Linked DNA regions of Aminobacter aminovorans. The protein of the gene in region 2 interacts with the protein of the main gene of each other region in a pairwise test. Links are inferred from orthologs where the notes say so. Each region holds a gene or a part of one and is shown on either strand. Other genes may lie near its edges.

Region 1 (2,673 bases), 2.3 Mb from region 2 along the record:
GCGCAATATTTTCGCTGCGATCTCGTCACGGGCGGAGGCGGTTGCCTTGAGCGTCATCGACACGCTGCCATCGTCATTGTCGGTACGCGAAACGACGTCGCCATTGCGGTAGAGCCAGTCGATCTGACCGAGCTGGCTCGGCTCCAGAGTGACGTCGATGCTCTCCAGCTCGCCCGAAACCCGCTTCTCGATCAGGCCGGTGAGCGCGGAAATGCCCTCGCCCGTAATGGCCGAAATGGCAATCGGCGGCGTCTTGCGGCCGTCGCTGCTGTCGGCAAGCAGGCGCTCGCGGTTGCCCTCGTCGAGCTGGTCGATCTTGTTCCAGACCTCGACGACGCGGTCGGTGTCGGCAGCATCGACGCCGAGATCGGACAGAATGCGCTCGACATCGTCGGCCTGGGCAGCCGTATCCGGATCGGAAATATCGCGCAGGTGGATGACGAGGTCGGCTTCGACGACCTCCTCCAGCGTCGCCCTGAAGGCGGCGATCAGGTGCGTCGGCAGGTCCGAAATGAAGCCGACGGTGTCGGACAGGATGATCGGCGTGCCATGCGGCAACCGGACCCGGCGCAAGGTCGGATCCAGCGTCGCAAACAGCATGTTCTCGGCCAGCACGCTGGCGCCGGTCAGCCGGTTGAACAGCGTCGACTTGCCGGCGTTGGTATAGCCGACAATGGCAACCACCGGGAACGGCACCTTGCGGCGCTTCGAACGGTGCAGGTCGCGGGTCCGGACGACGGTTTCCAGCTCGCGCTTGAGCTTGATGATCTTTTCCTGCAGCGCGCGCCGGTCGGATTCGATCTGCGTCTCGCCGGGGCCGCCGAGGAAGCCGGCACCGCCGCGCTGACGCTCGAGGTGGGTCCAGCTGCGAACCAGCCGGCCCTTCTGGTAGTTGAGATGGGCAAGCTCGACCTGCAGCGTGCCTTCCTTGGTACGGGCGCGCCGGCCGAAGATTTCGAGGATCAGCCCGGTGCGGTCGAGCACCTTGGCGTTCATCTCTTTTTCGAGGTTGCGCTGCTGCACCGGCGTCAGCGGATGGTCAACGATGACCAGTTCCGCCCCGCGCTCCTTCACGATCGTCGCGAACTCCTCGACCTTACCGCTGCCCAGCAATGTTGCCGGACGCGGATCGTTGAGCGTCACGATCGCGGTGTGAACGGGTTCGAGATCGATGGCGCGGGTCAGGCCGACCGCCTCGTCGTGGCGGGCCTCGGCCGAACGCTGCAAACGCGGACGCGCACTGTCGTCGTCACCCTTGGGCTGGCGCGTCAGCACCGGCACGATGACCACCGCGCGCGTGGGGGCCTTGTCGCCCCCTACCGATTCGGGTCCATTGCTGTCGCCGGCCTTGGCGCCGGCAGTCCTGTCGCGTGCCAATCAGCCGCCCTGGCTTTCCTCGCCATCGAACATCTGAACCGGCTGGCTCGGCATGATCGTGGAGATGGCATGCTTGTAGACGAGCTGCGAGTGCCCGTCACGGCGCAACAAAACACAGAAATTGTCGAAGGAGGTAACTACTCCGGTCAACTTCACGCCGTTAATCAGGAAAATGGTGAGTGGGTTTTTGCTCTTGCGAACTGAATTCAGGAAAAGGTCCTGAAGATTCTGCGATCGTTCCGCCATTGTTTTTTTCTTTCGCCGATCCCTGTCTGCTGCCAATGCGCCAAATTACCGGGCCCATGTCAAGCCAGCAAACACCCCCTTGCCACAACGCGTAGCAAGCTGAACGAGATGAATTTAACCATTTACGCCCAAGCGGTTATCAGGCTTGGATTTTTTCCGCAACGTCAAAAAATGCATCACGGAGTGAAAGCGCGACCGATCCGGGATGCCCGTTGGCGACCGGCTGGCCGTCAATGGCGACGATCGGCATGATCACGGTCGTTGCCGCGGTCATGAACGCCTCGCGCGCCGACTTGGCTTCCTCGACGGTAAACCCGCGCTCCTCGACCTTCAGGTCAAGCTTCTTGGCGACATCCATCAGCGTCGTACGCGTGATACCGCGCAGGATGCCGCTGTCTGCCGGACGGGTGACGAGGTGGCCGTCCTTGGTGACGATCCAGGCGTTTGTCGCAGCCCCTTCCTTCACGGTCCCATCCGGGTCGACGAACCACGCCTCCTGCGCGCCGGCCTCCTTGGCCTGCTGACGCGCCAGCACGTTGGGCAGCAGACCAACCGACTTGATGTCGACGCGCTCCCAGCGATTCTCCGGAACGGTAATCACCTTGATGCCTGCCGCCGCCCGCTTGGCCGACGCGACCGGGTCGGTGCGCTTGGCGGTCACGACGAGCGATGACAGGGTGGTTTCGCCTGGGAACACGTGGTCACGCGGCGCGACGCCGCGCGTCACCTGGAGATAGACCATGCCATTGCGAACACGATTGCGGGCAATGACCTCGCGCATGATGTGGACCAGCACGGCGCGATTGACAGGCCAGGCGATCCTGAGTTCGGAAAGCGAGCGGTCGAGGCGGTTGAGATGGCCGACGCTGTCGACGATGAAGCCGCGCGCCACCTCGCAGACCTCATAGACGCCGTCGGCGAACTGATAGCCCCTGTCTTCGATATGCACGCCTGCCTGGGCATGCGGGAGATAGCGGCCGTTGACGTAGGCTATGCGCGGCATGGTTTTCGTGTCCCCGAAAATTCAGACGGAGTTCTAGTCGATTTGCG
Region 2 (2,917 bases):
ATCATGGCACTGGCAGAAGTCGGACGTAACCTCGGCAGAAGCGACTGGGTGGCCGCCGCGGCGCGTGCCTTCGCTGCAATCCTCGCTTCAGCAACGCCTGAGGGCCGGTTGCCGCACTCAAGTCTTGGCCAAAAACGGCTCTATCCGGCGTTGTCGAGCGATTACGCGGCGATGATCAACGCGGCCATCTCCCTGTTCGAGGCAACAAGCGATGCGCGATATCTCGAGCACGGTGCTGGTTTCGTCAAAATGCTCGAGGACTGGCACGCCGATGCCGACAAGACCGGGCACTATCTTACCGCTTCCGACAGCCTCGACGTGCCTATGCGCATTCGCGGCGACATCGACGAAGCCATACCTTCGGCAACCAGCCAGATCATCGAGGCCGTTGTGCGCCTGGCCAACATCACGGGCGACATCGAGTTGCAGCAACGCGCTGCGACAATCGCTGAACACGCCGCCGGCCGCATCCAGAGCCAGCAATACGGCCAGGCCGGGATCGTTAACGCCTGTATCCTGGCGATTGAACCCTCAAAGCTGATTGTCGTCGAAGATCCAAAGCAGCCAGTGCTTGTTTCGGTAGCGAATCGGAATCCGGATCCACGCCGCGTCGACATTTTCCTGGCTCTCGGTGAGGACGCGGCGCGGGCGAGACTGCCCGGCGACATCCTTCCCGATACGAACAAGGCCGGCGCATATCTCTGCACCGGCCTCATCTGTTTGCCTGTGATCAGCGAGCCGGCGAAGCTTGAAGAAGCGCTTCGCCGCCGCTGACCGATCGGAACGCCGTGCGGCAGACGCACAAGAGACGCTCCAGTTTGCGCATCGTGCTTTTCGAAAATCGCCTACGATTTTCGGGGCGATGCGTCAGGTGTTCATCGAATCGAAGAAATCGGCGTTGGTCTTGGTCTGCTTGAGCTTGTCGATGAGGAACTCGATCGCATCGGTGGTTCCCATCGGCGCCAGGATACGGCGCAGCACGAAGATCTTCTGCAGGTCCTGACGTGCGACGAGCAAATCTTCCTTGCGGGTGCCGGACTTGAGAATGTCCATCGCCGGGTAGATGCGCTTGTCGGCGACCTTGCGGTCCAGCACGATTTCCGAGTTGCCGGTACCCTTGAACTCTTCGAAGATGACTTCGTCCATGCGGCTGCCGGTGTCGATAAGAGCGGTGGCGATGATTGTCAGCGAACCACCTTCTTCGATGTTACGGGCGGCACCGAAGAAGCGCTTCGGCCGCTGCAGCGCGTTGGCGTCGACACCACCGGTCAGAACCTTGCCGGATGACGGCACGACGGTGTTGTAGGCGCGGCCGAGACGGGTGATCGAATCGAGCAGGATGACGACGTCGCGGCCGTGTTCGACGAGGCGCTTGGCCTTCTCGATGACCATTTCGGCGACCTGAACGTGGCGAACGGCCGGCTCGTCAAAGGTCGAGGACACGACCTCGCCCTTCACCGAGCGCTGCATGTCGGTCACTTCTTCCGGACGTTCGTCGATCAGAAGCACGATCAGGTAGCATTCGGGGTGGTTGGTGGTGATCGAGTGCGCGATGTTCTGCAGCAGCACGGTCTTGCCGGTACGCGGCTGCGCCACGATCAGCGCGCGCTGGCCCTTGCCGAGCGGCGCCACCAGGTCGATGACGCGCGGCGAGATGTCCTTGGTGGTCGGGTTCTCGACTTCCATTTTGAGCCGTGAGGTCGGGTACAGCGGCGTCAGGTTGTCGAAATGGATCTTGTGACGGATCTTTTCGGGATCGTCGAAATTGATGGTGTTGACCTTGAGCAGCGCGAAATAGCGCTCGCCTTCCTTGGGGCTGCGGATCGGGCCTTCGACCGTGTCGCCGGTCTTCAGTGAAAAGCGCCGGATCTGCGACGGCGAGATGTAAATATCGTCAGGGCCGGGAAGGTAATTGGCATTGGCCGAGCGCAGGAAGCCGAAGCCGTCCTGAAGCACCTCGACGACGCCGTCGCCGATGATCTCGATATCCTGGCCGGCCAGCTTCTTGAGGATCGCAAACATCAGTTCCTGCTTGCGCATGACGCTGGCGTTCTCGACCTCGAGCGATTCGGCGTAGGCGATCAGCTCCGGTGGCTTCTTGTTCTTGAATTCGGCGAGTTTAGTTTCCTGCATGGACGGACTCTGAGCGTGGGGAGGTTGGCTATCGGCATTTTGCGATAAGCGCCGGGCGCGGCCAGGGAATGAAAATGGGGCGGCGCATGGCGGGAAGGAAGAACAGCCTTTTAGCCCTCCCGAAACGAAAGAGCAAGGCGCAGTCCAGCAAATTTAGGAACTCAAAAAGGCTTTACAACCACCAGTATGACAATGACGATCATCAGCAACGTCGGGATCTCATTGACGATGCGCCAGTGGCGCGAAGGCTTTTCGTTACGGTCCTCGGCAAAGCGCCGGACCGACGCCGAGAGATAGCCATGCACGCCTGAAAGCAGCAGCACCGCAGCCAGTTTGGCATGCAGCCAGCCACCGGCGAAGTCGAAGCCCTTCCAGGCCAACCACAGCCCGAACACCCAGGTGACGATCATCGCCGGATTGATGATGGCGCGCAGCAGCCGGCGCTCCATCACCTTGAAGGTCTCGGATTGCACCGACCCCTTCTCCGCGTCGACATGATAGACGAACAGCCGCGGCAGATAGAGCATGCCGGCCATCCACGAGATCACCGCAATGACATGGATCGCCTTGGCCCAGGGATAGAAGCCATCAGGTGCCGCAAGGAAAAGCAAAGCCGTCAGCGCAACCAGGACGACGATGGCGAAGACGGCTCGCTTGGCCGCCGTCACACCGCTCGACGGTCCGACGTTCTGGCCGCTCATCGGCCTGTTGCCTTTCGCACCTGCCGGACCATCGCCTCGACATGCGCCACGGGTGTCTCTGGCGTAATGCCATGGCCGAGATT
Region 3 (2,817 bases), 2.6 Mb from region 2 along the record:
GTCGAGGTGACGGACACCTTCTTGACGTAGACGCCCTTGGCGCCTGCGGGCTTCGCCTTGTTGACCGCGTCAGCGAAGGCGCGGACGTTTTCTTCCAGCGCCTTGACGTCGAACGAGACCTTGCCCACGCCGGCGTGGATGATGCCGGCCTTCTCGACGCGGAACTCGACGGCGCCGCCCTTCGAAGCCTTTACGGCTGCAGCGACGTCGGTGGTCACGGTGCCAACCTTCGGGTTCGGCATCATGCCGCGCGGGCCGAGCACCTTACCGAGACGACCGACCAGCGGCATCATGTCAGGGGTGGCGATGCAGCGATCGAAGTCGATCTGACCCTTCTGGACGATATCGACGAGATCTTCCGCACCGACGATGTCAGCGCCGGCGGCGCGGGCTTCGTCAGCCTTGGCATCACGTGCGAACACAGCGACGCGGACAGTACGGCCCGTGCCGTTCGGCAGGTTGACCACGCCGCGGACCATCTGGTCAGCGTGGCGCGGGTCGACGCCGAGGTTCATGGCGACTTCGATGGTCTCGTCGAACTTGACCGACGAGCGGGCCTTCAAAAGCTCGATGGCTTCACCAAGGCCGTAAGCCTTGTTCACATCGATGCCTTCGCGGGACTTGGAAACGCGCTTTGCAATCTTAGCCATGATCTCAGCCCACCACTTCCAGGCCCATGGAACGAGCCGAGCCTTCGACCATCTTGATGGCGGCGTCGATGTCGTTCGCGTTCAGGTCCTTCATCTTGACTTCGGCGATCTCGCGCACCTTGGCGCTGCTGATCTCGCCAGCCTTGATCTTGCCCGGCTCCTTTGAACCCGACTTGAGGTTGGCAGCCTTCTTCAGGAAGTAGGCCACCGGCGGCGTCTTCATGACGAAGGTGAACGACTTGTCCTGGTAATAGGTGATCACGACCGGGATCGGGGATCCCTTCTCGAGCTCCTGGGTCTGCGCGTTGAACGCCTTGCAGAACTCCATGATGTTGATGCCACGCTGACCAAGCGCCGGGCCGATCGGGGGCGACGGCGTCGCCGAACCCGCGGAAACCTGGAGCTTGAGCTGGCCCGCTATTTTCTTAGCCATCTCTTTCCTGCTTTCGTTTTATGCCGGATGACCGGCGGTTGCAGTTCGGTGGTGCGAAAAAGACAACCGGCTAAGCCGCCTCTTCTCCCACCATGCTTGCGCCAGGCCTGCGCCCGACACTGCCCACCACCGAAACCGGTGACGGGCGTTCGATCAGCCCTTTTCGACCTGACCGAATTCGAGATCGACAGGCACGGCGCGCCCGAAGATCGAAACTTCCACCTTGAGGCGCGCTCGCTCCTCGTCCACTTCCTGGACGAAGCCGTTGAACGACGCGAACGGACCGTCGGAAACGCGAACCGCTTCGCCGATCTCGAACGTGACCGACGGCTTGGGACGCTCGACGCCTTCCTGGACCTGGTTCAGGATGCGCTGAGCCTCAGCTTCCGTGATTGGCACAGGCTTGGAATCACCAAGGAAACCAGTGACCTTCGGCGTATTCTTCACAAGCGAGAAGACCGCGTCGGTCAGATGGGCCTTCAGCAACACATAGCCCGGGAAGAACTTGCGCTCGGCATCGACCTTGCGGCCGCGACGAACCTCAACAACCTTCTCGGTCGGAACGACGATCTGCTCGATCTGCTCGCTCAGGCCCTTCTGCTTGGCCTTGTGCTCGATGTCCTCGGCGACCTTCTTTTCGAAGTTCGAATAGGCGTGGACGATGTACCAGCGCGCAGTCATCTCAGGAATTCTCCGTATTCGCAGCCTTAACGGCCCATGCCCAAGATCTGCTCGACGGCGAATGCCATCAGCTGGTCAGCGGCAAAAAAGAAAATCATCGCAATAATTGCAAAGCCGAGAACCATGACCGTGGAGATCATCGTCTCGCGCCGTGATGGCCACGTCACCTTCGCCGTTTCCGACCTTACCTGCTGCAGAAAGGTGAAGGGGTTCGTGGTTTTCGCCATGTGCCGCTCTGCTCTCAACGTCCGTTGACCGGACTTCTGGATGATCCCGTGACCGGGAGATGCCATCACACGGCCGATATTCGCACCGAATCAGCGCAACATTTCGCCCATGCAATTCGGACGCGTAAAGCCGGATCCCCAGCTCCACGCGCCGCGTGTCTGTTTCGCTTACATAAAACCGATTCTCTCTCCACGCAAGTGGCAGGAACAAGCTTTACGTTTAAACGCCGCGTCGGAACCATCCAGTCGTTCCGTTCCGGCTATTGAAGTCCTTATGCCTGAATTAGCGAATTCTGGCAAGACTGGCACGGGCAGCAGGGCTCGAACCTACGACCTGCGGTTTTGGAGACCGCCGCTCTACCAACTGAGCTATGCCCGTGCATCTCGCCGCGCATCATCTGCGCAGCACGGGCTTCCTAAGGATTTCCTCGCCGTCTGTAAAGAGCGCAATGCGTGATGTCGGAAACATTCACAGCCGGAATTCGTCAGGCGCAACACAGGCGCCCTCGCCCAGCCGAAGCCAGGACTTTGTGCCGGCGTACAGATAGAGACGTGCAGCTAGGGATCAGCAGCAAGCAGCCCTCACGCACGGCTTTCACCCAGTCTGCGCTGCCGAAGCTGTCTGACGGCCAGGAACGCTGCCCATGCACAGATGGTGATCTCGAGCGCGAAAATCCAGTGCAGGACAAAGCTCAGCACCCAGTGCGGATAGCGCGCCGGAATGGTGACAAGCTCAACCGAGAAGTCGCTGAACGGCATCAGCCACAGCATCGGCGCGGCGATCGAACCGAGCATCATGTGGAGCATGGCCGCGACGAAGAACACC

What was found. The genes of interacting proteins can lie anywhere in the genome.
Region 1: the proteins of rho (region 2) and hfq interact in binary tests that used the Escherichia coli proteins (3 or more experiments, as listed by UniProt). The link is inferred for Aminobacter aminovorans from one-to-one orthologs.
Region 3: the proteins of rho (region 2) and nusG interact in binary tests that used the Escherichia coli proteins (3 or more experiments, as listed by UniProt). The link is inferred for Aminobacter aminovorans from one-to-one orthologs.

The regions. Positions count from the first base shown.
Region 1 is NZ_UFSM01000001.1:3,061,128-3,063,800, reverse strand. It holds hfq (RNA chaperone Hfq), read right to left. Parts: upstream 1,624-2,673; coding sequence 1,378-1,623; downstream 1-1,377. Other genes in the region: DY201_RS15085 (D-amino-acid transaminase), read right to left, coding at 1,763-2,626; hflX (GTPase HflX), read right to left, coding at 1-1,377. UniProt on the Escherichia coli protein: RNA chaperone that binds small regulatory RNA (sRNAs) and mRNAs to facilitate mRNA translational regulation in response to envelope stress, environmental stress and changes in metabolite concentrations.
Region 2 is NZ_UFSM01000001.1:753,292-756,208, reverse strand. It holds rho (transcription termination factor Rho), read right to left. Parts: upstream 2,134-2,917; coding sequence 868-2,133; downstream 1-867. Other genes in the region: hemE (uroporphyrinogen decarboxylase), read right to left, coding at 2,831-2,917; hemJ (protoporphyrinogen oxidase HemJ), read right to left, coding at 2,295-2,834; DY201_RS03655 (thioredoxin domain-containing protein), read left to right, coding at 1-774. UniProt on the Escherichia coli protein: Facilitates transcription termination by a mechanism that involves Rho binding to the nascent RNA, activation of Rho's RNA-dependent ATPase activity, and release of the mRNA from the DNA template.
Region 3 is NZ_UFSM01000001.1:3,336,545-3,339,361, forward strand. It holds nusG (transcription termination/antitermination protein NusG), read right to left. Parts: upstream 1,765-2,817; coding sequence 1,237-1,764; downstream 1-1,236. Other genes in the region: rplA (50S ribosomal protein L1), read right to left, coding at 1-650; rplK (50S ribosomal protein L11), read right to left, coding at 655-1,083; secE (preprotein translocase subunit SecE), read right to left, coding at 1,791-1,991; DY201_RS16445 (metal-dependent hydrolase), read right to left, coding at 2,574-2,817. UniProt on the Escherichia coli protein: Part of the processive rRNA transcription and antitermination complex (rrnTAC). The complex forms an RNA-chaperone ring around the RNA exit tunnel of RNA polymerase (RNAP).